Regions from separate parts of the Pseudarthrobacter sp. BIM B-2242 genome, predicted to be linked through region 1. Evidence: predicted binding sites of a transcription regulator. Region 1 holds the regulator's gene; the other holds the start of a gene.
What was found. The regulator LexA, encoded in region 1, represses DNA repair genes until DNA is damaged. The targets are predictions, from matches to a motif close to TCGAACANNTGTTCGA.
Positions count from the first base shown of each region.

Region 2: IDT60_RS04250 (LexA family transcriptional regulator) is a predicted target of LexA. The motif match lies at 7,119-7,134, and genes of this name have one in related genera.

Region 1 is NZ_CP061721.1:1,476,661-1,492,578, reverse strand. It holds gene rplT (50S ribosomal protein L20) at 1-214, opposite strand, end outside; gene rpmI (50S ribosomal protein L35) at 333-527, opposite strand; gene infC (translation initiation factor IF-3) at 643-1,695, opposite strand; gene IDT60_RS06870 (DUF1844 domain-containing protein) at 2,084-2,470, shown strand; gene IDT60_RS06865 (MFS transporter) at 2,649-3,968, opposite strand; gene IDT60_RS06860 (SseB family protein) at 4,028-4,924, opposite strand; gene priA (bifunctional 1-(5-phosphoribosyl)-5-((5-phosphoribosylamino)methylideneamino)imidazole-4-carboxamide isomerase/phosphoribosylanthranilate isomerase PriA) at 4,933-5,679, opposite strand; gene IDT60_RS06850 (hypothetical protein) at 5,733-5,891, opposite strand; gene hisH (imidazole glycerol phosphate synthase subunit HisH) at 5,892-6,623, opposite strand; gene hisB (imidazoleglycerol-phosphate dehydratase HisB) at 6,620-7,246, opposite strand; gene IDT60_RS06835 (histidinol-phosphate transaminase) at 7,306-8,424, opposite strand; gene IDT60_RS06830 (LysM peptidoglycan-binding domain-containing protein) at 8,520-8,870, opposite strand; gene lexA (transcriptional repressor LexA) at 9,347-10,093, shown strand; gene IDT60_RS06820 (ATP-dependent DNA helicase) at 10,161-12,218, opposite strand; gene hflX (GTPase HflX) at 12,211-13,776, opposite strand; gene IDT60_RS06810 (class I SAM-dependent methyltransferase) at 14,270-14,884, shown strand; gene dapF (diaminopimelate epimerase) at 14,865-15,809, opposite strand; gene miaA (tRNA (adenosine(37)-N6)-dimethylallyltransferase MiaA) at 15,906-15,918, opposite strand, start outside.
Region 2 is NZ_CP061721.1:887,057-902,974, reverse strand. It holds gene IDT60_RS04290 (PEP/pyruvate-binding domain-containing protein) at 1-64, shown strand, start outside; gene IDT60_RS04285 (dihydrofolate reductase family protein) at 72-668, shown strand; gene IDT60_RS04280 (hypothetical protein) at 892-1,419, opposite strand; gene IDT60_RS04275 (DMT family transporter) at 1,643-2,581, shown strand; gene IDT60_RS04270 (GNAT family N-acetyltransferase) at 2,628-3,164, shown strand; gene IDT60_RS04265 (FAD-dependent monooxygenase) at 3,161-4,618, opposite strand; gene rsgA (ribosome small subunit-dependent GTPase A) at 5,032-6,186, shown strand; gene IDT60_RS04255 (hypothetical protein) at 6,429-6,971, shown strand; gene IDT60_RS04250 (LexA family transcriptional regulator) at 7,148-7,579, shown strand; gene IDT60_RS04245 (Y-family DNA polymerase) at 7,572-8,870, shown strand; gene IDT60_RS04240 (cysteine hydrolase family protein) at 9,024-9,581, shown strand; gene IDT60_RS04235 (hypothetical protein) at 9,653-10,081, opposite strand; gene IDT60_RS04230 (hypothetical protein) at 10,084-10,341, opposite strand; gene IDT60_RS04225 (cupin domain-containing protein) at 10,559-10,894, opposite strand; gene IDT60_RS04220 (hypothetical protein) at 11,025-11,762, shown strand; gene IDT60_RS04215 (helix-turn-helix transcriptional regulator) at 11,766-12,803, opposite strand; gene IDT60_RS04210 (DUF1304 family protein) at 12,923-13,321, shown strand; gene fdhA (formaldehyde dehydrogenase, glutathione-independent) at 13,405-14,622, opposite strand; gene IDT60_RS04200 (2-hydroxyacid dehydrogenase) at 14,864-15,811, opposite strand.

The sequences.
Region 1 (15,918 bases):
TGGCGCGGGATGCAGCGTTGATGCGCTGGATCCACAGGCGGCGGAAGTCACCCTTCTTCTTCTTGCGGTCGCCGTAGCTGTACACAAACGAGTGCAGCAGCTGCTCTTTGGCCTTGCGGTACAGGCGTGAACGCTGTCCACGGTAGCCCTTTGCGCGTTCAAGGATAACCCGGCGCTTCTTGTGGGCGTTGACCGCCCTCTTCACACGTGCCACGTGCGTACTCCTTCGAAAATCTGATCCCAAGCATCTACTGCCGGAACAACCGGCTGGCCTGAGAAGCCTTTTTGGTAGTTGACTGCTGCCAGGTGGCATCAGTCAGAGAACTTGGAACTTAGATGCCGAGCATCTTCCGGATGACCTTTGCGTCACCCTTGAAGACAATCTTGTCGCCGGCGAGACGACGAGTCAGCCTGGAGGACTTGTGCTCCAGGTAGTGGCGGCGGTTGGCCTGCTGGCGGCGCAGCTTGCCGCTGCCGGTCAGCTTGAAGCGCTTCTTAGCACCACTGTGGGTCTTCATCTTCGGCATGGGAACCGATCTCCTTACGTGTCCACAGACATTGTCTGCAGTTCTTTCGAGCAGCCACCCCTGCAGGCGGCGTGCTGGTTGCGTACTGCGGAAGGAAACCTTCCGCAGCTTTGAACTAGGTAGTCTTCTTACCGGCCGGCTTCGGGGCTGCCTTGGGGGCAGGCCTTGCAGCAGGCTTCGGAGCCGCAGGCCGGGCTACCGGCTTAGGCATCGGTACCGGCGGCCTCGGAGCTGCCGGCGCTGCCGGAGCGGCTGCTTCAGCGGGCTTGGCTGCCTCGGCGGGCTTGGCTTCGGGAGCCTTGGCCGGAGCCGGAGCTGCCTTGGGGGCTTCCCGCTTGGGAGCAGCGGCCTTCGGGGCGGCCTGCTTCGGCGCCTCCTGTGCTGCTGCTTCCTTCGCCGGAGCTTCCTTTACGGGAGCTTCCTTCGCCGGGGCTTCAGCGGCAGGAGCTGCAACGGGTGCCTCAGCCGCGGCCGGAGCTGCCGTTTCCGGAGCCTCCGCCTCAGTGGCTTCAGTTTCCGGAGCAGCCGTTTCGGGCTCCGTGGTGATGGCGAACCCTTCCGGAAGAAGATCAGCCAACGACTGGGTCAGCGGCGCCTGGTCGTCACCGGTGACATCGATCCGGCCAGAAGCCTTGGCTTCGTTCTGAGCCTTGGCCTCTGCACGCTGCGATGCGCGGCGTGCCTCAGCCTTGGCTTCAGCCTTGTTCTTCAGCGGCCCGACCACCATCACCATGTTGCGGCCGTCAATACGGGGACTGGATTCAACAACGCCCACTTCGGCGACGTCGTCGGCGAAGCGCTGGAGCAGGCGGATGCCCATCTCCGGGCGCTGCTGCTCGCGGCCACGGAACTGAATCATGGCCTTGACCTTGTCACCGGCGCCGAGGAAGCGCAGGGCGTGTCCGCGCTTGGTCTCGTAGTCGTGGGTATCGATCTTCAGGCGGAAGCGGATTTCTTTCAGAACCGTGTTGGTCTGGTTCTTCCGGGCCTCACGTGCCTTGACTGCGGCCTCGTACTTGTACTTGCCGAAGTCCATCAGCTTGCACACCGGAGGCTTGGCCTGAGGTGCTACTTCAACGAGATCAAGATCGGATTCAGCAGCCAAACGCAGGGCATCCTCAATACGGACGACTCCTACCTGTTCACCTGCAGGGCCGACCAGCCGCACCTCGGGGACGCGGATACGCTCATTGATTCTTGGCTCGCTAATGTTAAAGCTCCTGTGATTGAAATGATATTCCACCGGCAAATAGAGAAGGCCCCCAATTGCCGGAGCAATCGAAGGCCTCGATGGTCGGATAACACTGGCCTCGACAAGAGGCGGTGCGCAGTTAATCCGGCTTACGCCGTGATGCACTGTCCGACCGGTACCCGGCAACCTTGCTTCCCTGGAAAAGCTTCCGGTGGGAAAACGGCTGACGCGGGTGGGAGAGAACTCCGCTTGCAAACTGCATGTCATTCTACAGAAAAAATCCCTCACAACGCAGCTTGGCGCAGGCGGGACCTCTACATAGCAAAATAACGACATTCAGTCGGTCTGTGACAAGCTTACCAGTATGAGTACCCCAGACAGCAATTCACACGTTTTCGAGGCCGCCCCTGCCGAGACTGACGTGAGCCAGCAAATCCGCGATATCTCCGAGGTTCCGGCCATCGAGGTCATCACCACCGCCGCCGTTCACCTGATGAGCGCCGCAGCAGTGAAGCTTGGCCTCGCCGCCGAGGACAACGCGGAGGAATTGAAGGACCTGGACGAAGCCCGCAAGCTCATCACCGCCCTCGCCGGCCTGGTGACGGCTGCTGCCCCCGAAATCGGCTCCCAGCACGCCGGACCGTTGCGTGACGGCCTGCGGTCACTGCAGCTGGCTTTCCGCGAAGAGTCGGTCATTCCGGACGCCCCGGGCAAGGGCCCCGGCGAAAAGTACACGGGCGCGGTCAACTGATCGGCACGGCAACTGCATAAATCAATCACGACGACGGCGGGCGGACCACAAAGGTCCGCCCGCCGTCGTCGTTAGTTAGGCAGTTGCGCGCACCTTCCGTGACGATCGGTTGCTCCGTAACAGCCGTATTGAGGGTTCTAAACGGCACTTACGGAGCAATCGACGGGGAAGAAGCAGCTTAGACGGCCACCCGGCGGCGCCGCACGGCCTTGAGCAGCAGTCCTACCAGGCAGAGCACCACGCCCGCCGCGCCCACCGCCACAAATCCGCCGGACGGCCCCGTCCCGTCAATGAAGACGCCCGCAAGGGGCGCCCCGAGCGCTACGCCCGCGGTCAGCGCGGAACCGTACCAGCCCATGGCCTCCCCGCGGCGCTCCTCAGGCACGAGGTCAGCCACTTTTTCGGAGGCCGACGACAGCACCGGTGCGCATAGGAGGCCCGGCAGAATCGATACGAACGCGAGCGTCCAGGTATCGTGCGCGAACCCCATCGGGATGGTCAGGGCAGCCATGCCCAGCAGCAGCAGAATGGGCGACACCGGCCGGTGCATGGCACCGTACACCAGTCCGCCGATCACCGACGCGGCGCACCAGAAGAGGAATACGATGCCGATTTCGCCTTGATGCCCGCCGGTCTCCAGTGCGGCAACAATGCCGACGTCGGTGCCGCTGAGGACCATGCCGGTTCCGGCCGCCACTGCGAAGACCGCCGCCACCGTGGCCGTCAACCACGCAAAGTTGTGGGCCACCCTGCCCCGCATGCCCGCCCGGCCGCCGCCGGCCCGGGCGGCACCGGCCCGGGCGGCACCGGCGGGCACAAGGTCTGCCGCTGCTTCCTGGAGGTGGGCCGGAGCCGCGGAAATAACGGCCACTTCGGCCGCGTGGCGCTGGTCCGCCTCACCTTCCCCGGTTTGGGCTGCGGTACGGGTGGGCGGGTTGAACCAGATGAGGAACAGCCCCGCCAGGGACGTGGAGACGCCCACGACGGTCAGCCCCAGGACGGTGAAACCGCTGGTGGCCACGACGGCTCCGGCTGCGGGCCCGATCATGAACACCATCTCGGTGGCGATGGAGTCCAGCGCAAAGGCCGTCCGCCGCTGGTCGCCGTCTGCGAGGACGCCGAGGGACTGGCGGATCACGCTGAAGATGGGGAGAGTAAGCAGGCCGCCGACGAACACCAGCGGCAGGAGCCATTCGTAGCTGACATGCGGTACGACGGACCAGATCACCGCTTCGGATACCACGGACGGAATGAGCGCCCTGCGCAGGCCTACGATATCAACCCGCCTCCCGCGCCATGGTGCTCCAACCGCGATGCCGACGGTCATCACCGCAGCGGCCGCACCTGCGGCGGCATAGCCCTTGTCGAGGGTGAGGACGATGTGCAGGGTCAGGAGAACCCCCGCGGCGGAGTGCGGTATGCGGGCCACCATGCCCACGAACAGGAGCCGCCTGATGGGCTGGACGGCGAGCAGCTCCCGGTAAAGGGCGAAATTCACGGAAAAATCCTTTGGGTCTGCTGCGGGCAGCCCGAGGGGTCCTCCCCGCTGACCGTCAGCTACTGAACTGCGCGCCGCAACTTGATTTCGATCGAGTCGACACGCTCTCCAAACAATACATTCCGTGACCAGGCAGACTGCAGCCCGGACACCAGTTCCTGCACCGCGGCTGCATCGAGGCCGTCCTCGAGGTAGAGCACCACCTGCAGTTCCGGTCCTGCGCCACCGCCGGAGAGCACGACTCCCCCGCGGGTGACGGCCGCCACTCCGGCGCCGGGGCGGAGTTCGATGTTCCGGACGGCTGGGAATCCGGCCGCTGCTGCGGCCATTTCTCCCGCCAGCGTGGAGTCGGTGTACGAAGGAACCCAGTCCTGCTGCTGCGCCAGCGCCCAGACGGCCGGCCGCCGGACTACCAGGGTGACGTCCGAGCCGGGATCGAGGACCAGCAGCTCGGCTCCCTCGGCGACCGCCGAGAGGGCGGCCCGGGCGGCGTACACGGCAACGGGGCGGGCTTCGGGATGCCAGGCAGCCAGTTGATCCGCCGAAGAGAAGGCGGGCATGGCAGTCCGGCCGTCCGCTGCCTTCAACGTGACCAGGGCCATGTCTGCCTGTTTGTCCACCGCCAGACCGTCCACACCCTCCGCCTCCGCGCCAAGCCGGGCGATGATGGGGATAAAGACCCGGGCGGTCGCGAGGGACGCCACGACGGCCGCTTCGTCGCCGCTGCCGTCAACCAACGCCCCGACAGCGGCGAGGTAGCCGGAATCGGCCGAGCCGTCGTCGTCCTCGAAGTTGTGGATTTTGCCGTCGTCCCCGGCCAGGCTACGGCCCTCCCAGGGCTGCCCGGCCGAATCGGCCGGGCCGCCTGCGCCGGCTAGGGCGGCGGCGATGTGTCCGGGGAGGTGGCGCGTGACCGGCGTCCCGCCAGTTGCGTCCGCGCTGTGCGTGCTGTCCACCGGGCCGGCTAGCGGCGTCCGGCGACGTCGAGGGCTTCAGGCAGCGTGAAGGCACCGGCGTACAGCGCCTTGCCCACAATCGCGCCTTCAACGCCCAGCGGCACCAGCGACCGGAGGACTTTCAGGTCGTCGAGGCTGGAGATACCACCTGAGGCGACCACCGGCTTGCCGGTCTTCTCCACCATCTGACGCAGCAGTTCCACGTTGGGGCCCTGCAGGGTGCCGTCCTTCGTGACGTCGGTGACAACGTACCGGGAGCACCCGGCCTCTTCCAGCCGGCCCAGGACCTCCCAGAGGTCCCCGCCTTCCTTGGTCCAGCCCCGGCCGGCCAGGGTGGTTCCCCGGACATCAAGCCCGACGGCGATCTTGTCGCCAAAGCGGTCGATGGCCTTGCGGGTCCAGTCGGGGTTTTCCAGGGCTGCGGTGCCCAGGTTGACGCGGGCCACGCCGAGGCCGAGTGCCGCCTCTAGTGACTCATCGTCCCGGAGCCCGCCGGAGAGCTCCACCTTGATGTCCAGCCGGCCGACGACTTCGCGGAGCAATTCGGCGTTGGAACCGCGGCCAAAGGCTGCATCAAGGTCAACCAGGTGCACCCATTCGGCGCCCTGCTGCTGCCAGTTGAGTGCGGCTTCCAACGGCGTGCCGTAGCTTGTCTCACTGCCGGCCTCCCCTTGGACCAGCCGGACGGCCTGGCCGTTGACGACATCGACGGCGGGCAGCAGTTCAAGTACCGGCAAATCGGTTGCGGAGGTCATCTCAAATCCTGTTCGGTGGTGGGGTGCCGGGGAGGCTGGGGGGGGTGGGTGGGCTAGTTCCCGGGGAGGGTCAGCAGGTAAGCGGCGATCAGCGACATCAGCGCCAGGACACAGAAACTGATTTGGGTCCACAGTGGTTTCTGCTGCTGCCTGAAGGCCCAGGCACCGCCCACCAGGAGCCCGGCCAGGCCCATCAGAACGACGGACCACATCTAGGCAGTACCAGCGGGGGCCGGTTTGCGAAGACCGTCCACCCAGTTTCGCAGCAGCCGGGCACCGGCGTCACCGGATTTCTCCGGGTGGAACTGCGTGGCGCAGAGCGGACCGTTCTCCACCGCGGCGATAAAGGGGGCACCATGTTCAGACCAGGTCACCAGCGGCGCGGTCATCCTGGGCTGGATCACGTCGAAATTCCAGTCCTGGACGCCGTAGGAGTGGACGAAGTAGAAACGCTCGTCCTCGACGCCGGCGAACAGCTTCGAGCCTTCCGGAACCTGCACCGTATTCCAGCCCATGTGCGGGACCACCTCGGCAGGAAGGAGCTCCACCTTGCCGGGCCACTCGCCCATGCCTTCGGCTTCCGTTCCGTGCTCGACGCCGGCCTCGAACATCACCTGCAGGCCCACGCAGATGGCCAGGACGGGCCGGCCGCCGGCCACGCGCCTGCCGATCAGCCGGATTCCGTCCACAGCCTTGAGCTCGCGCATCACCGTTTCGAAAGCACCGACACCGGGCACCACGAGGCCGTCAGCGTTGAGCACGTCCTCGGCTTTGGAGCTGAGGAGAACCTCGGCTCCGGCCCGTTCGAGGGCCCGCACGGCCGAGCGGACATTGCCTGACCCGTAATCGAGGACGGTCACTGTGGGTTTGCCTTCGGGCGAGACGGGCTTCTTGCCGGTAGCCGGATCGATCACGGCACCGTCCCGGAGGATCTGGCCGGTCACAGGGCACCCTTGGTGGAGGGGATTCCCTCCACGCGGGGGTCGGGTTCGACGGCGGCGCGCAGGGCGCGGGCGAAGGCCTTGAACTGGGCCTCGACGATGTGGTGGGGGTCCCGGCCCGCGATGACGTTCATGTGCAGGCAGATGCCGGCGTGCAGGGTGATGGCCTCGAAGACGTGCCGGGTCAGCGATCCCGTGAAGTGGCCGCCGATCAGGTGGTACTCCTGGCCGGCGGGCTCGCCGCCGTGCACCAGGTAGGGGCGCCCCGAGACGTCCACAACAGCGTGGGCGAGTGCTTCGTCGAGGGGGACGGTGGCCTCGCCGAACCTGCGGATGCCGGCCTTGTTGCCCAGCGCCGTGCGCAGGACTTCACCGAGGGTGATGGCGACGTCCTCCACCGTGTGGTGGACGTCGATGTGGATGTCACCGGTAGCCTTGACCGTCATGTCAATGAGCGAGTGCTTGCACAGCGCCGTGAGCATGTGGTCGTAGAACGGGACGGAGGTGTCGATGTCCGAGACGCCCGTGCCGTCGAGGTTGATCTCCACGAGCACTGACGATTCACTGGTGGCCCGCTCCATGCGGGCAGTCCGGGACTGGGCAGTGTTCGATCCGGTGAAACTCATGGTCATATGTCCTTTAAGCGCAGGAGTGGTGGGGCGCGCGGGGCGCCGGTACTTCAAGTTTAGGCTGGGAGCTTGGCCTGGCGGGCCAGGATGCCCTTCAGGGAGGTCAGGAACGCTGTGGTCTCCGTCTCAGTTCCCGCCGTGACGCGCAGGTGCCCGGGGATCCCGACGTCCCGGATCAGCACCCCGGCGTCAAGCAACTGCTGCCAGACATCGTGCGGGTTATCGAGCCCTCCGAAGAAGACATAGTTGGAGTCGGAAGCCGCGGGCTTGAGGCCCATGCGGGTCAGCTCCGTGACGATGCGGTCCCGCTGTTCCTTGATGTCGCGGACGTCTGCCATCAGGGCAGTCCGGTGCTGAAGTGCGGCGAGGGCCGTCGCTTGCGTGATGGCGGAGAGGTGGTACGGCAGCCGGACCAGGCGAAGGGAGTCCGTGACCTCGGGCGCGGCTGCCATGTAGCCAAGGCGCGCACCGGCGAGGGCGAAGGCCTTGCTCATGGTGCGGGAAACAATCAGTCGTTCCCGGCCGGGGAGCAGGGTCAGGGCGCTGGGCGTGCCGTCGTGGGCAAACTCGTGGTACGCCTCGTCGACGATGACGATGGTCTGGCTGGCTTCGCCGGCAGCGTAAACCGCTTCCACAACGTCCAGGCCGAGGCCGGTACCCGTGGGGTTGTTGGGCGAACACAGGAAAACGATGTTGGGCTGGAGTTCCTTGACCTGCAAAGCCGCCGATTCGGCACTGAGCCCGTAATCCTCGGCCCGCTTCCCCACGATGTACTCGGTGTCGGTGCCGCTGGCCAGCAGCGGGTACATGGAATACGTGGGCGGGAAACCCAGGGCCTTGCGGCCGGGACCGCCAAACGCCTGCAGGATCTGCTGGAGTACCTCGTTTGATCCGTTCGCTGCCCAGATGTTGGTGGCATCGAGCCCGTGGCCAAGGTATTCGGCCAGCGCTTCCCGGAGATCGGTGAACTCACGGTCCGGGTAGCGGTTGAGACCTGCCGCCGCTTCCGCGACGGCCGCGCTGATGGCGGCCTGCACATCCGCCGGGACGCCGTGGGTATTTTCATTGACGTTCAGCAGGATGGGGACATCCAGCTGCGGAGCACCGTACGGGGTCAGCCCGCGGAGGTTGGTCCGGAGGGGAAGTCGGTTCAGGCGCTCTAGCTGGTCATTCACCTGAACAGTTTAGTTCCGAACGGTACGCCCGGAAAATGTGACGGCATCCGCCGGCTGCGGCAGGGACCTCCGGCAGACCTTCTGTGGTGCTGCGCCTACTGAGTGGGGACGAAGAGCTGCTGGCCCGGCACCACGCCGCCGGCAGTGAGGTTGTTCAGCTGCACGATGTCCGCGATGACGTCGCGCGGATCACGCCCGGGTGCAGCAGCGCCCGCGATGGCCCACAGCGACTGCCCTGCCTGGACTGTCACCGTCACCGTAGGGGTGACGGAGAGGCCGGCGGCGGAATCGGCCGCCTTCGCCGGAGAGGTGAGGAACCCGGCCAGCGAGAGCAGGAGCGCAGCAAGAACCACCAGCGGGATGCCAATGAGCACGATGCGGCCACGGCGGGTGAGCCGGAGAGGCGGCAGGGATTCTTTCCGCTGCACGGACGTAGCGGATGTCAGGGACGGACCGTTCCGGCGCGCGCTCCGGGCGTTCGGTGCCACGGGGTCGGGCGCCTGCGCCGACTCGAGCCGCGAGGTGAGGTGCTGGACTGAAACGAACTGCGGACGGGTGTCCTGCGAAGCAGATATAGCTGACATGAGATGAGCCCTCCTGGACCATACTGTGCTGCCCGGTGCGCCCTGTACGTTGCTGCCTGTTCCGGCCTTGGCCGGCTAAGGACTCGGATATTCGAATCCGAAAGCAACTAATAGAACACATGTTCGAACTTTGCTTCTCCATTTTTAGCACTTATGAACGAATATTGTCGAGACTCGCTAGAACAAATGTTTGAAAAAGCAATGTGGCTGGCCTACGTTTGGATCAAAGAACAACCACTTCTGTAGTTGATCAGCAGGGTCTGACAATCAATCAGCCCGGGCGTTCGAAGGCACCAGCGGCCAGGGCGGAACCGGGGAACCGAAAGGCATTGGCGAACATGGCAGCACCAGCCGCGGAGGGCAAGGCGACGCCGCAGGGCCGCCCGTCCCAAAGGACCCCCAAGGGGCTCACCGCCCGCCAGAAGAAGATCCTGGAGACCATCCAGCGCTCAGTCAATGACAACGGCTATCCACCGTCCATGCGGGAAATTGGCGACACCGTGGGGCTGGCAAGCCTTTCCAGCGTCACGCACCAGCTTTCCCAGCTCGAAAAGTTGGGCTACCTCCGCCGCGACCCTAAGCGGCCGCGCGCCATGGAAGTCCTCATGCCCCTAACACTTGACGGCGGCTCGGCCAAAACCGGCGGCTCAGCCAACCCGGCAGTACTGCACGGCATCGGTGGAACGGTCACAGACCTCCCCACCGCCATGGACACCGCCATGGTGCCGCTGGTGGGCCGGATCGCGGCGGGTGGACCGATCCTCGCCGATCAGGTGGTTGAAGACGTTATGCCACTCCCCCGCCAGCTCGTCGGGCAGGGCGAGCTGTTTATGCTCCGTGTTGCCGGCGACTCCATGGTGGATGCTGCCATCTGCGACGGCGACTGGGTTGTGGTGCGCCGGCAGGCAGACGCCGCCAACGGGGACATCGTTGCAGCCCTGCTGGATGACGAAGCCACCGTGAAGACGTTCCGGCAGCGGGATGGCCACACGTGGCTGCTGCCGCAGAACACCCGGTACGAGCCGATCCTGGGCGACCATGCCACCATCATGGGCAAGGTCGTGTCGGTCCTCCGGTCGCTGTAGAACCCGGCCGCGTGGTGGGTTTGTGGCAGGGCCCGGACGATGTCGTCCGGGCCCTGCCACAACGGGGTCAGGCGCCTTTTCCGGCCAGCCTTTCGAGTGCCGCAAACGCTGTCTTGCGGTCAGTCGTCGGCCAGAACGGCGGCAACGCTGCGCGGAGGAAGCCGGCATAGCGCTCCGTGGCCAGCCGTGAATCGAGGACAGCCACCACGCCTCTGTCCCCCGTCGAGCGGATCAGCCGCCCTGCACCCTGGGCCAGGCGGATGGCCGCGTGCGTGGCGGACACGGCCATGAAGCCGTTTCCACCGGCCTGGGCAACGGCGCGGGAGCGGGCAGTCATCAGCGGATCATCCGGCCGCGGGAACGGAATGCGGTCGATCACCACCAGCCGGCAGGACCCGCCGGGAACATCGACCCCCTGCCACAGGGACATGGTGCCGAACAGGCAGGTGTCGGGCTCGTCAGCGAATTGCTTGACGAGCGCGGTCATGGTCGAGTCGCCCTGGCAGAGGATGCTGAGCCCCAGCCGTGGCCGCATCGCCTCGGCAGCTTCTTCGGCTGCACGGCGTGAGGAAAAGAGACACAGCGCGCCTCCCCCTGACGCCCGGATCAGCGCCTCCAGTTCGTCCAGGGATTCGGGTGACACACCGCGCCCCGGCTTGGGCAGATGCCCGGCCACGTAGAGGATTCCCTGCTTCGGATAGTCGAATGGCGAGCCGACGTCGATACCGGTCCAGCTCGGCGCGCCCTCCCCTACCAGCCCCAGGCCGCCGGCAGCAGGTTCGAACGCCGAGCCGATGGCCAGGGTTGCCGAGGTCAGGACCACGGTGTGGCCGGCGAAGAGCCCTTCACGCAATTTGCCGGCGACGCTGAGCGGCGCGATGTTGATCAACGCCGGAGCTGTCTCGTCAGGCTGCGAGTAGCCCTGCTGCGGGTCGAAGGAACTGGCGCGGGAAAACCACACGACTTCGCGGTTCTCGCGGGCCACGATGAGCCGTTCACACAGTTCCAGGATCAGCATCAGCCGCGAGCGGGCGAGCTGCCGTCCGCCGTCGGCCGTTTGGCTGCCGTCACCCTTGGAGTCTGACAGGGCAGCCCTGCAGGCTTCCCGCAGCTGGTCCACGCAGTCGAGCTGTTCGTCATTGAGCCCGTTGGGCAGGAGCCCGTTCGGGACTCCTGCCAGTGCGAGTTCGAGGTTGGCGGCGGCTGAATTGAGGGCGTCAACGGTAATGGCGGTGTGTTTCCTCGCCCCGGATGCCGCGGCGAGGATCATCGCTACGGAGAGCTGGCCGGAAACGGCACCGGTGACCCGGTCCTGGAGTTCGTGGGCCTCATCCACCACCACAACGTCGTATTCGGGCAGGACGGCCAGGCCTTCGAACGCGCTGACGGCCAGCATGGCGTGGTTGGTGACCACAACGTCGGCCTCGGCCGCGTCATGGCGTGCCAGTTCACTGAAGCATTCGGCGGCCATGGGGCACTTCTGCGCGCCGAGGCATTCCATCGAGGTGACGGAAACCTGCCGCCAAGCGCGGTCCGTGACGCCGGGAAGGAGTTCGTCGCGGTCCCCCGTAGCCGTTTTTTCCGCCCACTCGCGCAGGCGCACTACTTCCTTCCCCAGTTGCGACGACGGCCCTCCCATGGCAGCGGCGAAGTGCGGAACGCTGGTGTCCTCGCCCAGAGAGAACAGCTGGCCCTCCGCGGGCTCTTCTGACGGGAACCCGCCTTCGAGCTTGTGCCGGCACACGTAGTTGGAACGGCCCTTGACCAGGGCCACCTTGACGGGGCGGTCCAGGGCAGGAGTGATGGTCTTCAGCAGCCGGGGAAGGTCCCGGCCCACAATCTGGGTCTGAAGAGCAAGCGTTGCCGTGGAAACAAGCGTTGGCTTATCGCTCACCAGCGAGTGGGCAATCAGCGGAATGAGGTACGCAAGGGACTTGCCCGTGCCGGTACCGGCCTGGACAAGGAGGTGGTCCCCGGTTTCGATGGCTTTTGTTACTTGCCGGGCCATCTCATGCTGGCCGGCGCGGCTTTGGCCGCCCATCCCCTCGACGGCCCGGTCGAGCAATTCGATGACGAACTGCTCGCCGGCCGCCTCGGAGATCTCCCCTGCCACCAAATCAGTCATTACTGACGAAGGATTCCAGTTCAGCCGCGAGGCCCTCCCGGACCATCACCACCGCCCGGGTACCGTCCTCGCCATGATCCAGGCTGATGATCTCGGCGTCGGTCTCATGCAGTTTGCTGATGAGGTCGCCACGGTCGTAGGGGATGAGAAGCTCCAGTTTGACGCCGGGCCGCGGAATCCCGTCGCTGATGGCCTTGAGCAGCTCGGCGATCCCCTGGCCGGTCCGGGCCGATACCACCACGTGGCGTGGCTCGCGCTGCTTGAGGCGCTCCACCACAAACGGATCTGCGGCGTCAGCCTTGTTGAGCACGATGATCTCGGGGACTTTGCGGGCGTCCACCTCGCTGAAGACCTTGCGGACAGCGGCGATCTGGCCCTCGGGGTCCGGGTGGGAGGCGTCCACCACGTGGAGGATCAGGTCAGCGTCCGCCACCTCCTCCAGAGTTGAACGGAAAGCTTCCACCAGCTGGGTGGGCAGCGACCGCACGAAACCCACGGTATCGGCCAGCGTGTAGCCGAGGCCGTCTGAGGTCTCGGCCTTGCGCACGGTGGGATCCAGGGTGGCGAAGAGCGCGTTCTCCACCAGCACACCGGCGTCGGTGAGCCTGTTCAGCAGGGAGGACTTACCGGCGTTGGTGTATCCGGCGATCGCCACCGAGGGAACTGAATTACGACGGCGGTTGGCCCGTTTCGTTTCCCGTGCCGGCTTCATCGCGGCGATCTCCCGCCGGAGCTTGGCCATGCGGGTGCGGATCCGGCGGCGGTCCAGTTCGATCTTCGTCTCACCGGGCCCGCGCGAACCCATGCCTGCACCGGCACCACCCACTTGGCCACCGGCCTGGCGGGACATCGACTCACCCCAGCCACGCAGGCGTGGCAGGAGGTATTCGAGCTGTGCCAGTTCCACCTGGGCCTTGCCCTCGCGGCTCTTGGCGTGCTGGGCAAAGATGTCAAGGATCAGGGCCGTCCGGTCGATGACCTTGACCTTGACGATGTCCTCGAGTGCACGGCGCTGGGACGGTGCCAGTTCGGCATCAACCACTACGGTGTCCGCGCCCGTGGCCATCACAATTTCCTTGAGTTCGAGGGCCTTTCCGGAGCCCAGGAACGTGCCGGGGTCAGGTTTGGCACGGCGCTGCACCATGCCGTCGAGGACCTCCGAACCAGCAGTCTCGGCGAGGGCGGCAAGTTCGCGCAGGGAGTTTTCGGCGTCTGCCAGTGTGCCTTCGGACCACAGCCCGGCGAGGACAACGCGTTCGAGCCGCAACTGACGGTATTCGACTTCAGTGACGTCTTCGAGTTCCGTGGACAGGCCTGCCACGCGGCGCAGCGCCCGGCGTTCCTCCAGGTCCTGCTGGTCGCCGTCGTAGCTTGTGTGTTCATCGTCCTGGCCGGAAATGGCCTGGGCCCTGCCAAACACGGCCCGGTCGCCGTCTGCGGCGGTGACGTTCCTGGCCGGGACGTCTTTGGCGAGAATCCGGTCGATGACAGCCTGGATTTCCTCGGGACTCATGTCCTGGGCTGCTGGATCGGAACCGGTGTTGGGCTGACTGGTCATGTTCTCCTTTGAAGATTCGGCATTTTCAGAATAGTGCGGATTGGCGGTGGGTGGTGAAGTATTCGCGCTGGGCTGACGGCTTGCGGTCATCCTGGCCTCCTGGTCTGTTCTTCGCGCCGGCCAAAGCGTGGCGCACAGGGTGGGTGGCATCGCGGCTGAACGGGGCGGCGTGCTCCGGATCACTGGATGCGTGAAGTCGGGGGTGGCGCAGGCAGTCTCGGGCAGGGACCGGCACGGGGCTGATCACTCGAGTCTGGCCCTGCGGCAGGACGGGCCCGGGGGCCTCTCCTGTGGCGCACATGCGGAAGGCTGGAGCCTGCATCGCTGTGGGGCACGGTTTCGGGGACGGGCGGCTTGTAAAAAGCGGGCCCGCGCCGGCTACTCGAAGATCAAGAACATGGGTTCCAGATTAGCAGAACCGCGGGGTGCCGCTTTCCAGCGCCGGTGCAGCCCGTTTCGCTTTGTCCGCGGCAGCCAACTAATCTGGCCAGTTATGGAGTCCGCACACTATTTCAGCGCATCACCGGCCGGGCCTTTCACCCGCAAGCCCCTCACGGTGGAACTGGCCGGCGAGACCCGTACCCTGCAGACCTCCGCGGGGATCTTCAGCCCCGATGGCATCGACAAGGGAACAGCGGTCCTGCTGGCGGAAGTCCCCGCTCCTTCGCCCTCCGGGAACCTTCTGGACATCGGCTGCGGGTGGGGGCCCATCGCACTGACCCTCGCCCTGCGTGCACCCAAGGCAAGGGTCTACGCCGTGGACGTCAACGAACGCTGCATCACGCTGACCAACGAGAACGCGGCATTGCTTGGCCTGGGGAATGTGGTGGCCAGCAGTCCCGACGCGGTTGATCCTGACCTGCGGTTCGATACCATTTGGTCCAATCCACCCATCCGGATCGGCAAGGACGAACTGCACAGCCTGCTGATGCTCTGGCTCCCCCGCCTGGCGCCGGGCGGTTCAGCCTGGCTGGTGGTGCAGAAGAACCTCGGCTCCGATTCGCTTCAGCGCTGGCTGGCGGCCGAACTCGATGACTCGTTCACTGTCACCCGTGAGAGCACCGCCAAGTCCTTCCGGATCCTGCGGGTCAGGAAAGCGTCCCGCTAGCCACGATCACCGCGGGGCCACTGAGTTCGACATGTTCGTGGCCGGCCGCACCGGCAAAAAATTTGACCCCGACGACGCCACCCGGCACGTTCACAAGCCAGGAGTCGGGCGCTTCGGCACCTGCCCAATGGCGGATGGCCACCGCGGCGGCACATGCGCCGGTTCCGCACGACTGGGTCTCGCCCACACCGCGCTCATGGACCCGCATGGTGACGGTGCCTACGCCGTTGTGGACCAGCGGTTCGGAGGGCACCACGAATTCGACATTGGTGCCGTTGGCGGGCACCGGGTCCACCTTGGGTGCCGCGAAGAGTCTGGTGGATTCCAGTTCCGACAGTTCCGCCAGGGCAACCACGGTGTGGGGGTTGCCCATGCTCACAGACAAGGCCGGGCGCGGAACTTCGAGGCCGTCCGCGGTTACGAGCGAATCCATGGCTTTGGCAGATGCTTCCCCTGGGAAAATGAACTCCCACGGCCCCATGTCCACGGCGTAGTTCTCGCCGGTCCGGACCACGGTCTTGACTCCGCCACGCGTTCCGATGGTGAGCGATCCGCCGTCGGGCAGGTCCACCAGGCCCTCGGCGCGCAGGAAGTGCACAAAAACGCGGACGCCGTTGCCGCACATTTCCGAGAGCGACCCGTCGCCGTTGCGGTAATCCATGAACCATTCAGCCTCGGGGCTGGTGCCCAGGAGTTCGCGGCCTTCAGAAAGGTAGCGGGACGGCACGGCCCTGATGAGGCCGTCCCCGCCGATGCCACGGTGCCGGTCGCACAGCGCCGCGACCTGCGCAGCGTCGATGGTGTGGACGCCGTCCGGATCAGCGATCAGCACAAAGTCGTTGCCCGTCCCGTGCCCCTTGGAGAAGCGGAGTCCGCCCAGTGTGCGGAAGGCGGGCTCAGCGGTTTCTGCGGGCGTTGTGTCCATGTTCTTAGATTACCGGCCGGGCAATAAACCGCTAAAACGGCCGACGGCGGCAAACGGCGAGGCGGCCGCGCCTGCCTGCTGTGGGTGGCCTGGACCTCAGCCGGCCAGT
Region 2 (15,918 bases), 590 kb from region 1:
CGACGCCGGTACGGTCACCGTCGAGCATCCGGCTACTGCCCAGGCCGCACGGGCGGTGGCATGATGGGCGGATGAGCCGAGTCACGTGCGATCTGACCATCTCCCTTGACGGATACCTCGCCGGTCCGAACCAAAGCATGACGGAGCCGCTGGGCGAGAACGGCGAGCGCCTCCACGGGTGGATGTTCAAGGACGCCGAAAACAACGCGGCCGAGCTGGCAGGCATCCTCGCGGCAGGCGCCTACATCATGGGCCGGAACATGTTCGCCGGGCCCGGACCCGGCCCGTGGGACCCGGAATGGCGGGGCTGGTGGGGCGAGGAACCGCCGTATCACGCCCCCGTTTTTGTGCTCACCCACCATCAACGCGATCCGCTGGAGATGGCGGGCGGGACCACGTTCAACTTCGTCACCGACGGCATCGAATCCGCGCTGGCGCAGGCCCGGGAGGCGGCAGGCAGCAGGGACATGGCCATTGCCGGCGGGGCCAGGACGGTGCAGCAGTTCCTGGCGGCTGGCCTGATTGACGAGCTGCGGCTCCACACGGCACCCGTGCTCCTGGGCGCGGGTGAGAGGCCGCTGGACGGCGTCACAGACCTCACGCTGGAGCCCACCGAAGTGCGCGGCACCCGCCTCGTCACGCACGTGACCTACCGGGTTGTGCACTGAAAAAGCTGTTGAATTATGCGGTAGCCGGCCCGGCCGGCGCCGACGAGCGGGCCGCCTCCCCGCGGCTGCCCCTCGGCCACAATTGCACGGCCATGACAATTGCCCAGATAGCCATGAGAACCAGAGCCACCAGCCGTGGCACGGAGTCAAAGAGCCCGACATAGGAAACCATCAGTCCGTGGACGATCCACGCGACCCCCGACGCCGCAGCCAGCCAGCCCGGTCAGCGCGGGAATACGCTGCCGTACGCGAGTGCCAAACCAAAGAAAATCAGCGTGAGCCCCAGAAGGAGGTTGGAATAGCTCTGCAGGGCGTATTCGGTCCACCGCAGTCCCATGGCGGCCGAAAGTGCCGAAGACTCCTGATCAGCGGGAGCATTCACCCAGGCATCCACGGCCCATTTGAGGGCAATGCCGTCCACTGCCTGGAGCATGGTGATGGCCGCCGCTGTCAGCACCACCGCAGCCAGCCCAAAGCGGACCAGCGTGTTGGGACCCTCGCGTTTGGCGGTCATCGCAAAGTAAAGTGCCACGAGCCCGCCGAAGAACACAAGGGCGGCGGCCCACTGCGTGAAGTGGATTGCAATCCAGCCGTCGCTTTGAGCATATTCCGTGAAAACCGCCGTATGGTTCATGACGTTTTCCCTGGACGGGTGCACAGCTGTGGCGGCCACCAGCAGGATGACTCCAAGGGGAAGCGCAATAGCACCGATCCTTCCCCAGGGTGCCTTCGATTCCACGCGCGGTTCCATCGGGTTCTCCTCTCCAGGCCGGCGGCATCCCAACGTTGCCAGTGATCGCCATATTGGACGACGCATCGCCGGACGGTCTTTCACGTCCACCCGTACAAACAATTTTAAGAGCCCGGCACGTGCCCGTATATTGCAGCGCCTACCCCATTTGAGCTTTTGTCCCGGCCGTGTGGGAGGGTGTTGATGAAGTAGGACTCGGCCCGCAGTGGCCAGGAGGAGGCCCATGCGTCTGTCACGTTCGATGCTGGTTGCTGCCCTCTCACTTGTTGCTGCAACGCTTTTCTGGGCCGGCAACTATGTTGTGGGAAAGATCGCGGTAGCCGAACTCAGCCCATTGAGCCTGGTCTATCTGCGGTGGCTGCTGGCCGTGGTGCCGCTGTTCCTCGTGGCGCAGGTGGTCGAACGCCCGGCGTGGCGGCTGGTCCTGCGTGCCTGGCCCTGGCTGCTGGCGCTGAGCCTTTTCGGCCTCGCAGGCTACAACTTCCTGCTTTACGCCGCCCTGCAGTTCACCGATCCTTTCAACGCCTCGCTGATCAACGCCTTCAACCCGGCGCTGATTGTGGTGGCTTCGGTCCTGTTCCTGCACGAACGTCTCAGCAGGGCCGCCGTCGTGGGCTTGCTGCTCGCCCTGTTGGGCGTGCTGGTGATCCTCAGCAAGGGCAACCTGGTCACCCTGCTGGAAGCACAGCACAACGCCGGGGATCTGCTGATGCTCGGGGCGATTGTCAGCTGGACGGCCTACACGATCATCGGACGCCGGGCACCCCGCCTGCCGCCCATCACCTCCACCGCCCTGCAGGCATTCATCCTCGTGGCGGCGCTGACTCCCGTGGCCCTGGTCCAGGGCATCGACCTGCCACAGACTGCCGGCACTGCGTGGTCCATGGCGTACATCGCGGTGTTCCCGTCGCTGCTGTCCTACCTGCTCTGGAACCGGGCACTGCAAACCATCGAACCCGCAAAGGCCGGTGTCTTCCTTAACCTCATCACCGTGTTCGCCGCCATCCTGACCCTCCTGACGGGACAGGCACTCACCCTCGCGCAGGTGCTCGGCGGGACCGTTGTCATCGCCGGTGTTGCCTTGGCCAACAAGGAGGCCTTCGCCAGGCGCCCCGAACCGCCCCCGACGGGCAGTGCTCCTCAGGCACGGGCCGTGGATTAGTACTGCGTTGCACCGGTCCGCGGCCCCCGGCAACTAGGATTTTGGGATGCCTCTCCTCATCGCCCCCGACGTCAGCTACCACTCCTCCTGGTTGGAGGGAGCCGCCGAATTTGATGGAACCCGCCAGGACGGCGGCGGTTCAGACGGCTGGCCGGTGGCAGAACTCAAGGAGGCCCGGACCTTCCGCCGGTTTGTGGACTCGCTCCGCAACGATGCGTTGCCGGAGAGCCCGCGCCCGCCGGGGCACGTGCCCTGCACCTACCTGTGGATCGTGGACGGCGGGACGTTCCTGGGCTCCCTGGCCATCAGGCATCATCTGACCGATTTCCTCCTCGAGCAGGGCGGACACATCGGCTACAGCGTCAGGCCTTCCGCCCGGCGCCGCGGGCACGCATCTGCTGCCCTGGCGGAGGCCCTGCCGATGGCCCGGGACCTGGGCATCGGCCGGGCACTGCTCACCTGCGATGAGGAAAACTTCGGCTCGCGGGCGACGATTGAAAAGAATGGCGGCGTGTACGAAGACACGCGCAACGGGAAGCGCCGCTACTGGATTGACACCGCAATCCGTATCGCAGGCAGTTAGGGCCGCGCAGGCCCGAACCAGATGGCCAGCGCTTGCTCAAGCCCCGTTCTGGTCCCGTCTCCCGTCCACGCCACATACCCGTCCGGCCGGATCAGCACGGCGGCAGGGGCGCTGACCGCACCGATCACCGGAAGCTGCCACCCGCCGTCGTACGTTGCGTCCACCGCCTGCACCCGCTCCGCCCACGGCCCCGGGTCAATGCTGCCGGGCGCGCCGAGGTTGAGCAGCACCGCACGGGCGTGGTGCAGGAGGGTGAACATGCGCAGCGGACCGGCGGCGGCGACGACGTCGAGATCGGGCATGCGGCGGCCCAGCAGCGGGTGCCCCTCGCCGAAGTCGTAGCGGACGTCCAGGCCGGAAATGAGCCCGCCCAGCCGCTTCCGGGCCTCATCGATGTCCAGCAGGCCTGCCACCGTATCGGCCAGCGCACCGACGCGCGGATCGGCCCGCTGCATCACGGCCTGCGCCATGGTGTGCTTCAGCGCACGGGCCCCGGCGGAGTGCCGCTCGGCATGGTAAGTGTCAAGGAGGCTGTCCAGCGCGATTCCCCTGACCACCTGGGCGAGCTTCCAGCCGAGGTTCACGGCGTCCTGGATGCCGAGCCCGATCCCCTGTCCGCCCGACGGGGAATGGATGTGCGCGGCGTCCCCGGCCAGCAGCACCCGGCCGCTGCGGTAGGCCGCGGCCTGCCGGGTGGCGTCGCTGAATCGGGAGATCCAGGTCGGAGAATGGACGCCGAAGTCGGTGCTGTAGATGTCCTTCAGCGCCCTGCTCAGGTCAGCCAGCGTGGGCTCGGTGGCCGGTCCGATGTGCTTCTCCGTGACCACCACCCGCGTGGTCCGGCCGTCCTCCATGAGGGACAGCCCATGGACCCCCACCTCATCGATGCGCATGCCCGCCGGAGTCTCCCCGGTCACCTCCACCTCGGCGATCAGGCTGCTCCTGGTCGCATCCCAGCCGGGGAACCCGATGCCGGCTGCCTTCCGGACAGCGCTGCGCCCGCCGTCGGCGCCCACCAGGTAGAGCGCCCGCATCATCGTCCCGTCGCTGAGATGCACCTCCACACCGCCGGCGTCCTGGTCAAAGCCGGTCACCGCACGTCCCCGGTGGACCGGCACACCCAGCTCTCCGATCCAGCCGGCCAGGATCCGCTCGATGTGGTTCTGCCACAGGCCGAGCGTGTACGGGTGCCGGCTGGGAAAGTCGCTCACATCCAGCTTGGTGGTCCCGAAGAACGCCGCCTGGACAGGTTTGCCCTCAGCGAGGAAGCGGTCCGCAATTCCGCGCTGATCGAGGATTTCGATGGTCCTGGAGTGGAACCCGCCCGCGCGCGAGCCCGCCAGCTCCGGCGTGGGGCGGCGCTCCGCAATCGCCACATCGATGCCTGCCAGCGCCAGTTCACCGGCCAGCATCATCCCGGTCGGGCCGCCGCCGGCAATGATCACGTCAACCATCAGACCCCGCCTTTCCACGCTTTTTTCCGTGCCCGCCCTGCGGCTGTTTCCCTGCATGATGTCAGGGCGTATCCGAGCCAGTTTGCGGCATGTGGGGGGCCTTGCCGCAAGCCCCCGGACGCGCATTACATTGGAACTGGAGGGGAACCATTACGGTCCGCTGCTGGCCTGCAAAAACCTCTGGCGGATCGCACCGTCCGCAGCTACAGTAGGACCGGGCCGAAACCGGTCCCACCGCGACAGAGGGAGGTGTTTTGATGATTGTCACAGCCGTGCGCCCTGCGCGCTCCGCACCTGTCATCCAAAAACCTTCCCTGGACCGCACCGGCACCGCCTGACCTCATCAGCGGAGCGCCCGGAAACCCAAGGCCGTCAGCGGCCGGTGCGCGGGGACTTCCCCTTGAGGTTTCACAGTGAACTCTTCTTCAGGCAGCACCCTGAACAGCACCATCCCTGACCCCACAACACCAACCAGCGGCGGCCCGCGCCTGTTCGGCTTCACCCCGTCCGTCGCCCAACACTTCGCAAGCCATCCCCTCGCATCCGCCACCGCGCCCGGCCGGGTGGTCCGCGTGGACCGCAACCTGCTGGTCGTGGCGGTGGGCACCGACCTGCTGCACCTGCCCTACCCGCTGACCGGTGAAACGGCGGTGACCGGGGACTGGGTGTGGATCGGGCCCAACCGGGCCGGCGAGCGCCAGATCCTGGGCGTCCTTCCGCGCCGCTCGGAACTGAGCCGCAAGCGCGCTTTCGAGGACTCCTCTGCCGCGCAGGTCCTGGCCGCCAACATGGACATGGTGGGCGTGGTGGTGCCCGTGGACCGGCCCCTTACGCACAACCGGCTGGAGCGGACACTTGTAGCCGCCTGGGATTCCGGGGCCACTCCCCTGGTGATCATCACCAAGGCGGACCTCGCCGCGGTGGCGGACGACGTCGTCGGGAAAGTGATCCTGCAGGCGGCGGGTGTGGACGTGGTCACCACGTCCGCGGAGACCCGCGACGGCATTGACGAACTGCTGGGACACATTCCGGCGGGAGGAACCATTGTCCTCCTGGGGCCGTCCGGCGCCGGGAAGTCCACGCTCATCAACGCCCTGGTGGGCCGCGACGTCCAGGACACCGGAGAGGTTCGGAGCGGTGACTTCAAGGGCAAGCACACCACCACCTCGCGCGAGCTGGTGCCGCTGCCCAACGGAACCGTCCTGATGGACACACCCGGCGTCCGCGGCTTCGGACTGTTCGACGCCGAGGACGGGATCGGCGAGATGTTCGGCGACGTGGCGGCACTGGCAAGCGAATGCAGGTTCTCGGACTGCGCCCACCAGGGTGAGCCCGGGTGCGCCGTCCAGGCAGCGATCGACGACGGTCTGCTCGAGGAACGCCGCTGGCACAACTATCTGAAGATGCAGCGCGAACTGGCCGCCTTGGCCCGCCGGAGCGACTCTGCCGCCCAGCGGGCCTACCAGCGGGAGTGGCACCAGAAGGTGGTATCCGCCGGGAAGTCGCAACGGTGGGCGGAGCGAGAGACGGCCGAGCGGAGGGACCGGCCCGGACGCAAGCGCCGCTGATCAGGTGTGCGTGCACAGTTGGCACCCCTACTACCCGTCCGTAGCGTAGCGCTGCGTTTTGCAGCAGGAGCATACTGGAAACGCCGCTCCATTCGTTGGACGATCTGCCGACCGGGCGGCTCATTCACCGGCAGTTCCCGGGGAACTCTGCCGGCATCCTGGCGAAGGTGGGCCTGCTCCCTTCCCGCGCTTCGCTTCCCTGAAACAGAAGATATTGGTCTCAGAGGGGTAGAAGATCAACGATGAATCGCACCAAGACGGGGCTACTGTCCATGGCCACCGCGGCAGTACTTGCCATGGGACTCGCTCCCGGAACGGCGGTGGCCCATGGAGGATCCGGGCACGGGGATTCGGACCACAGCGACGACTGGCGGAACAATGACGATCAGCGCCGGCTGGTCAGGATCCTGCGCAACGTTACCGAAGACTACCGCTGGCTGAAGAACGCCAAGAAGGACGGCTACAAGCGAATCACTGAATGCATCGATCATCCCGAGGGCGGGGCAATGGGCTACCACTACGCCAAGGAGGACCTGATCGATGACAAGACCCAGCCGCGAAAGCCTGAGGTTCTTGTGTACATGCCGAATCGGTCTGGAGAGTTCAGGCTGGTAGCCGTTGAATTTATCTCGACGGCGGACGACCAGCCGTCGATTGCCGGCGTCGACTTCGAAAAAGGCCCGTTCCCCGACTCCTGGGCGCTCCACGCATGGGTATGGAGGGACAACCCGGACGGCATGTTCGCAGCCTTCAACCCGGACCTGAGCTGCCCCACTAAGAAGTAACAGCCACTGTGGCCAGGCCCATCGGGGGCGGCGGCGATGCCGTCAGAACGACGTCCCGCCCCCGAGGGTGCGGAGCTTGGCCACCCTGAACTCCTCGCGATACAGCGGGAAGCTCTTTTGTCGCCCCCTCGCGCTACACTGAATGAATCGAACATATATTCGAATAAAGGTGTGTTGTGGGCGTACTTATCGGGCCCCGCGTGATAGATGCGGGCGTCTCATTGCTGTCAGTTCTAATCTCTCCCGTTCCCGTCGCTGCGGGCTTCCCGTCGCCGGCGCAGGACTACTTTGACGGCCGGATCGATCTGAACGAGCACCTGATCAAGGACATCACCAGCACGTACGTGGTGCGGGTGTCCGGGGACTCGATGGAAGGTGCCGGGATCAGCGACGGCGATGAACTGATCGTGAACAGGGCGCTGGAGCCACGGGACGGCTGCGTCGTGGTCGCGGTCTTGGATGGGGAACTCACGGTGAAGCGGCTGCGGATCACGCCCGCCGGCGTCGTGCTCCAGGCGGAGAACCCCCGTTATCCGGACATCCGGGTTCCCACCCTCAGCGAGCTCACCATCTGGGGCGTGGCGACGCGGTGCCTGCACCATGTCTAAGCCGGCCCTGATGCGGCACATGCCGCAGATCGCCCACGTGGACGTGAATTGCTTCTATGCCTCCGCCGAACGGGCCTTTGATCCGTCCTTGGAGGGCCGGCCCGTCGTGGTCCTGTCCAACAATGACGGCTGCGCCGTCACCCGCTCCCCGGAAGCCAAGGCGCTGGGCATCCCCATCGGTGAGCCGTGGTTCAAGCTCGCCCCGCGGGCCAAGGAATGGGGGCTCGTTGCCCTGTCCAGCAACTACGAACTCTACGGCGACATCAGTGCCCGGGTAATGGAACTGCTGGGCCGCTACTCGGCCTGGCTCGAGGTCTTCAGCATCGACGAGGCCTTCCTCGGCGTCAAAGGCACCCCGGCGGAACTGCTCACCCTCGGCCATGAAATGAAAACCGCCGTCCGGCGGAACGTCGGCGTGCCCGTCTGCGTCGGGATTGCCACCACAAAGACTCTCGCGAAGCTGGCCAACAAATGGGCGAAAAACAACCCGGCCTTCGGCGGCGTCTGCCACTGGGATTCCGTTCCGGCCGAGGACCGGGAAACGCTGATGAGCCGTCTTTCGGTCATCGAGATCTGGGGAATCGCCACGCGGCTGACCAAACGGCTCAACGCCCGCGGCATCCATTCCATCCTCGACCTGTCCCGGGCAGATCCGGTGATGATCCGGGACCGGTTTTCCGTGGTCATGATGCGCACCGTCCTGGAACTCCAAGGCACCCCCTGCATCCCGATGGAGGAGGAGAGGGTCGGCCGGGACCAGCTGATTTTCTCCCGCTCCTTCGCCACGGCGATTACCACCGCGCACGACCTCCGCCAGGTCCTCTCCGTCTACGGCCAGCAGGCTTCAGCCCGGCTGGCAAAGCATGACCTGCAGGCCAAAGTCCTCACTTCGTTCGCCGCCACCTCACACTTCAACCCCAACGACACATCCTTCCCGTCAGTGTGCGTCCCGCTGCCGATGCCCACAGCGGATCCGGTAATCCTGACCCGGGCCGCGCACGCGCTCCTGCCCCTGATCCACGAGGGCGTGAAATACGCCAAGGCCGGAATCATGGTCACCGACCTGCGGCCCACCGGCAACCAGGCGCCCTTAGCCGTGTTCGAGAACCCGCACGAGGAACGCCACATCGGCAGCCTTCTCGAAGACGTTTCCCGAAAGTACGGCCGCGGCTCCATCGGCCTCGGCCATGCCGGCATCCGCAGCGGGCTCGACTGGACCATGAAGCGGGACATGCTCTCGCCCCGCTACACCACCCGGTGGGATGAACTGCCCCTCGTCAAAGCCGCCTAGCACGGACGGCCTCAGGCAGGAGCGCACGCTGGCCGGTATCCCCTTTTCAGGACCTGCAGGCCTTGCTACTTTCTAAGCATGCTTAGTTTTTAGCGTTAGCGATGCGGCCCCGGTCCGTCCGGAAGCGCACCGCACACGTCGAGGAGGACGGACATGATTGCAGTATTGATGATCGATATGCAGCAGGCCTTCTTCGAGGATCCCGCTCTTGAGCGGCAGAAAGAGGAGACGGTCCGCCAATGCAACCACCTGATAACCGCGGCGAAGGACAACAACGTCAAGGTCCTGCTTGTGAAGACCGAGCACGAGCAGGACAAATCGACCTGGACGCTGAACATGCTCGAGGATGATCAGGGTTTCATCTTCCGCGGCACGGCGCAGGCCGATTTCGTCCCCGGCCTGAGGACGGAAGGGCTCCCCCATCTCCTGAAAACGAGGGACAGCGCCTTCCTCGGTACGGACCTGCACCTGCGCCTGCGAAACTGGAACGCGGACACAATCGTGCTGGCCGGGGTATCAACGCATAACTGCGTGGCCCAAACAGCCGCCGACGCCTTCGCCTACAACATCAGGGTTATCCACGCCGCTGATGCCACTGCATCGGAGGACAAAAATGCCGCCGCGGCCGTACAGGACATCCTGTCCCGCGAGTACCGCCAGCGCGTCCTGCCGCTCACGGAAATCATCGGGCTGCTCGAGGCGGCACAGTAGCGACCCCCCACACGAACCATCAGGGAACCCACACGAACCATCAGGGAACCCACACGATCCGTCTACGGGAATCAGTCGGGCAGCTCTATCTGGAAGCCGCAGGCGCACCGCAGCACCCGTGTCCTGAGGTAGATGTCCAAAGCGTCATCGGCTTCCCGCTCCGTCGACATGGGTGCCACGAGCCGTCGGATCTCGGCGCCGAACCGCTGCATAGGCTGGCCGCAATGGATGTAGTTCCCGCCGAACACGAGGACATCCTGCGGGCTGCTGGTGCGGTTCAGCACCGCGGCGACGTCCGCCACGTCTGCGAGGCGGACATCGTCGAGTCTGCACCTCGTGCAGGAGTATCCGACCTCCACCATGTCCCGGACCGGCGGGCGGGCCGCCGAGATGGAATGCAGCAACAGGTTCTTATCAGTGCCGCACCGGCCACATACCAGCGCAGGTTCGTCCCGTCCTCCTGAAGCGTGGTCAAGGGGGACGTGTGGATCGATGGACATCCTCAGGCAGCGTAGGGGTAACTGGACAGGATGTAATCCGCGGCCGCCGGACCAACCATCCGCAGGCGGCTGTTGTTAACGTCCACTCCCAGCCGATGCATTGCGGCCCGGAAGGTTTCGTCCGGCCTGACCTCCAGACCGTGAAGGAGACACCAGCTGGTGTAAAGCCCATACAGGCAATCCGCGGTCAGCGGACAATCCGTATCAAAGTCGGCGGTGGTGGCTTCTGCAAGGAACTGGGTGAAGTGCGAGGGGGCCATGGTGGCTCTCTTTCGCTGTGTGCACTCTGGCCGCCATGAGGCTATAGCGACATCTCCAAACGGCTTTGCACGGAGCCGAGAAGGGGACAATCACCGAAAAGTGACGTCAACCACTCTGAATCTACGCCCCGTCTCCTGACGTGTCCAGAGGGTGGAGCCCAGGACGCCGAACACTTATGTTGCGGGAACTGGATGCCATAACCAGGACGGCGCCTCACTAACGGTCGGTCTTGACCACCGTGAACAGCACCGCCGAGTCCTCGTCCGCTACAAGGCTGTGCAGCCCGTCCGGCACGATCAGCAGGTCCCCCGCCTTGCCCTGCCACGATTCCTCGCCCGCCTTCAGCCATACAGACCCGGTGATGACGTAAACCGTGGCCTCGCCAGGGTTCTGATGTTCGCTGAGCTGTGTGCCGGCCCGGAAGGCCATGACGGTCTGCCGCAGCTTCTTTTCGTGTCCGCCGAAGGCGGTGTCGGCAGCCCTCCCGCTGGGTGCCGCGACGGCCGCCGCGATCTGCTGACGGGCCAGGGCCTCAATCGATATCTTCTGCATGAGGACACCGTACCCCCAATGCGCGTCCTGAACCGGGGTGCCAACGACTCTTGCGTTGGACGCCAACCCCCGGTAGCCACGAACCGCGGGCGTAGACTGGGCCCACCATTCGAGGCGGAGGCACACTGCCATGAAAAGCATCCGGGCGCAGGCCTACGACGCTGAACACCATGCCACCCTTGGGCAGGGTGATAACGAACGGTTCACCGGATACGGCGTGATGGGACTGCCCTTTAGCTCGGGCCATGTCCTGGCAATGCGACGCTTCCCGGTCACCAGCGTGGGGCCCGGCTACTCATCGGTCTGGCTGCGGCGGCCCTCCGGCGCCTGGACCATCTGCGCCGACGCCCCGCCCGAGGTCTCGTGCGCCCGCTACTTCGGCGCGGCGCTGGCGTCCACGGTCCAGTGCCCCGTAGACGTCACCTGGACGGGGGAGGCCGCGCTAGCAGTGGCAGTCCGGGGCGGACTAAACCTGACCTGGGAGCTTGAGCTCGAGCCCACTCCCCTGACCCGGGCCATGACTGCCGTCATGAGCGCCCTGCCGGGCTTCCTCCTGGAAAACGGACGATTCCTGAGAATGATGGGTGCCGCGGCCGGCCCAGCCCTGAGGGCGGGCCGGCTGGGCCTGGCGGGCGACGTGCCGAACGGCCAGGGCTTCCGTGCCAAGCCCCGCCGCATGTGGTTTGTCTCCTCAAGCACTGCCACCCTTGACGGCGAAGACCTGGGAACGCCGCAGCCCCTGCAGGACCAGACGCGGCTCGGCGATTTCTGGATCCCCCAACGCGGCATCTTCCTGATCGGTGCATCCTCCTTCGACACGTTCGACCCGGGCCGCCACCTGCCCGCGAACGCCGGCAGGGCGAGGTAACCCTCACGCCACCAGTTTGGCCACCAGCTCGCCGCGGCTGCCGACGCCCACCTTCCCGAAGAGTGATTTCAGGTGGTCGTGCACCGTATGCGGGGAAATGAACAAGTGCCGGGCGATCTCCACAGTTGGACTCCCCGACAGGACCTCCAGGCAGACCTCCTGCTCACGGGCGGTGACCCCGTAGGCCGCCAGCAGCAGGGTGGCCAGGTCCAGAGTGGTGGCAGGTTCCACGGTGACCACCATCTGTTCCGGATCGTCACCGGTGATAAGGCGGCTTGCCTGCAGCACCACCCAGTTATTGCGGGCGTCGCGCATTCTTGCCCGCGCCGTGCCTGAAGCGGAGGCATGGGCACGTGCCACGACGGAGTACAGCGTCATGGTGAAACGGCCCGGGGCAGCGTCCTCCACGTCTGCCAGCCAGGCGGCTGCTGCCGCAGTAGCCGCCCGCAGTTCGCCGTGCAGTCCGGCAATCACGATCACCGGCCCGCCCGGGGCCCGCCGCCCGGCGTGCTCCGCCCGCACCGCGATCCGGCTGGCGGCCGCCAATGTAGCCGTCACCGCCCCCAGGAATTCCACCTCGCGGTCCGAGAAATCCCGCCCCGGTCCCCGGAAGATGCTCCCCACTCCCCAGCACGCCTCGTCCACGCGAAACGCGGCCCGCAGTTCGTGTTCCAGGCCGAGCGGCTTCAGGATGTCGTTGATCCGGACGCTGCCGGCCACATCCCGGTGCGGGGCATCTGAAATCCGGGCCACGGTCTGTGGGCGCAGGGACAGCTCCGCGAACCTGTTGGGTTCCTGCCCGGCGTACTCCGTCGCGGCGAACCGCGCCGCATACTCCGCGGTGACGCCCCAGTCCCGCCAGTTGGTAATGGACGTCATCACCAAGGAGTCAGGGTCGACGCCGGCCCAGCACCCTTGCTCGAACGGGACCTCCCGCTGCACAACGGCGAGCGCCGAGGCATACAGCTCGGCCAGGCCCATGCCGCCGGCGGCCAGGGCGGCGATCTCCCGCCGGGCACGCTCAGCGCGTTCTTCCCACATAGCACCAGTATCCGCGCGGGGACCGCCGCCGCAATCCCCCACAACGGGGATTTCGAAAGCACCCCGGTACCCCCTGGCAGGGGATGGGCCGGTGTGCACCGCCGTCGTACGCTTCCCCCATGAACGCCGTATCCCAGATTTCCGCGGTCATCGCGGCACTGATCTACATCGTGGTGTTCCCGCTGGAGAGCTTCCTGATGCACCGGCCGGGCCCGCAAAAATTCCTCAGCACACCGCCCCAGAATGTTCCCGCCGTGATGATGTGGGCCATCCCCACCGGGTTCCGCAACCTGGCGATCGGCCTGGGAGTCCTGGCCGGGGTGGTGGCCGTGAACCTGGGCTACCTCGTGGTGGGCTACACCCTGGTGATCTACTGCTGCGCGAACATGGTGCTCACCGCCCCGGCCATGTTCCTGGCGGACATGCAGGGCCACTACCCCAGGAAGGGCGACAGTATCCCGGGCACGCTGGGCGCCACCGTGCCGGCCCTGATCACACTGATCGCGCTGCCGTTTTAACCGGTCGGCACGTCCGGCCAGCCCGGGCATCCCGGCGCCGAAAAGCAGGACCGGATGCGTTATGCACCCGGCCCTGCGACGGCTTAGCTGAGGTAGCCGTTCGGGTTGAGGACGTACTTGGTGGCCGCCCCGGCGTCGAACTCCGCGTAGCCCTGCGGTGCCTCCTCAAGGGTGATTGCCTTGGCGTTCACGTTCTTGGCGATGTTCACCCTGTCGTTCAGGATGGCCATCATCAGCTGCCGGTTGTACTTCATCACCGGGCACTGGCCGGTGGTGAAGCTCAGCGACTTCGCCCAGCCGGTACCCAGGCTGAGGCTCAGGGCGCCCTTCTTGGCGGCCTCGTCAATGCCGCCGGGATCGCCGGTCACGTAGAGGCCCGGGATGCCGAGCGCGCCGCCGGCCGCGGTGATTTCCATCAGCGAGTTAAGCACCGTGGCAGGTGCTTCCTCGGCGTCCCTTCCGTGCCCGTGCCCGCGCGCTTCGAAGCCCACCGCATCCACGCCGCAGTCCACCTCAGGCACGCCGAGGATCTGTTCGATCTGCTCCGCCGGGCCGCCCTTGGTGAGATCCACCGTTTCGCAGCCAAAACTGCGAGCCCGCGCCAGCCGGTCCTCGTTGAGGTCACCCACAATCACGACGGCGGCACCGAGCAGGTGCGCGCTGGTGGCCGCTGCGAGTCCCACAGGACCGGCGCCTGCCACGTACACGGTGGATCCGACGCCCACCCCTGCGGTCACGGCGCCATGGAACCCGGTGGGGAAGATGTCCGACAGCATGGCGAGGTCCATGATTTTCTCCATGGCCCGGTCCTTGTCCGGGAACTTCAGCAGGTTCCAGTCGGCGTAGGGCACCAGCACGTAGTTCGCCTGGCCACCCACCCAGCCGCCCATGTCCACATACCCGTAGGCGCTGCCCGGGCGGTCCGGGTTGACGTTCAGGCAGATGCCGGTTTTGCGTTCCTTGCAGTTGCGGCACCGGCCGCAAGCGATATTGAACGGCACTGAACAGAGGTCCCCGACTTTGATGAATTCGACGTCGCGGCCCACCTCCACCACTTCGCCGGTAATTTCATGACCCAGCACCAGGTTGGCCGGAGCGGTGGTGCGCCCGCGCACCATGTGCTGGTCCGATCCGCAGATGTTGGTGGCCACGGTCTTCAGGATGACTCCATGATTGACCGCCCGTCCCACGTTCGCCGGGTTTACGCCCGGCCCGTCCTTGAGTTCGAAGCTCGGATAATCGATGTCGATCAGTTCGACTTTGCCGGGTTCCTTGTAGGCAACGGCTTTGTTCCCTGTCATCAGTGCTCTCCTTTGTCAGCCCTGCGCACCCGGTGGGGTCCGCAGTGGATCATAAAGTGTTGCGATGGACCCCCGGATGCAGGGGCTGCCCACGGTTTGAGCAGCTGCATGTCTTTCCTGCCGTCGGAGGTCCCGCCAGTCTAGGCATGCCTCCCCGAAAGGGCCATAGCAAGAGCCCCCTATCTGTTACCCCTGTCTTTGCTACAGGATGCGAATCTTTGCTACAGGATGCGAACGCCGGCTAGCGCCCGGCATCCCCGTCCAGCACCACATTCACCGGCTTGTCGCCGGCCAGCAGCAGTCCGATCTGCTTCCGTATCAGGCGCGCCATCCGCGGCAGCATGGCAGTGCTCGCGCCGCCCACATGCGGCGTGATCAGGACGCCGGGCACAGTCCACAGCGGGTGGTCCCGCGGCAGCGGCTCCGGATCGGTCACGTCCAGGGCGGCCCGGAGCCTTCCGGTTGAGGTCTCGCGGAGCAGGGCATCCGTGTCTGCCACGGGACCGCGGGCCACGTTCACCAGCAGCGCGCCGTCCGGCATCGCGGCCAGGAACTTGCCGTCCACGAGGTGCCTGGTCTGCTCGCCCAAGGGCACGCTTACCACCACGATGTCATGCAGCGGCAACTGCCCGTACAGGGCGTCAATCCCGTAAATCCTGCCGCGATCGTCCTCCCGGCCACGGCTGGCGAGCCGGGTCACCTCTGTTTCGAACGGCAGCAGCCTGGCCTCGATCGCCTTCCCCACTCCCCCGTAGCCCACCAGGAGCACACGCCGGTCCGCGAGGCTGGGGCGCTGCGCGTTGTCCCAGGTGCCGGTGGCAGCATTCCGCACGAAGTCTGCGATGCCGCGCTGACTGGCGATCATCATTCCCACCGCAAGTTCCGCCGTCGACGTTTCATGGACTCCCGCCGCATTGGCGAAACGGCAGCCCGCGGGCAGGACCGCAGCAACGCCGTCGTACCCAATGGATTGGCTCTGCACCAGCCCGACGTCGACGGCGGCGAGCGCGGTCAGCGCGTCCGGTTTGCCCATGTAGGGCGGCACCAGCAGGTCGAACCGGTCCGCGGGCGCCTCGCCGGTGAGGTCCCACAGGAAGATCTCGACGCCGGCAGGCGGCTCCACCGCATCCTTCAGCTCCTGGCTGGGCAGACTCACCCGTAGTTTCCGTTCCGTGGCCACACCGGACATGCGTGCTCCTTCTCTCGACTCCCTTGACAGTTAACCAGCCTCCCTCATGCGGCAGCGGATATCGCGCCATCAAGCAGATCAGGGTCAGGGGATGCGAGATTGCGCGG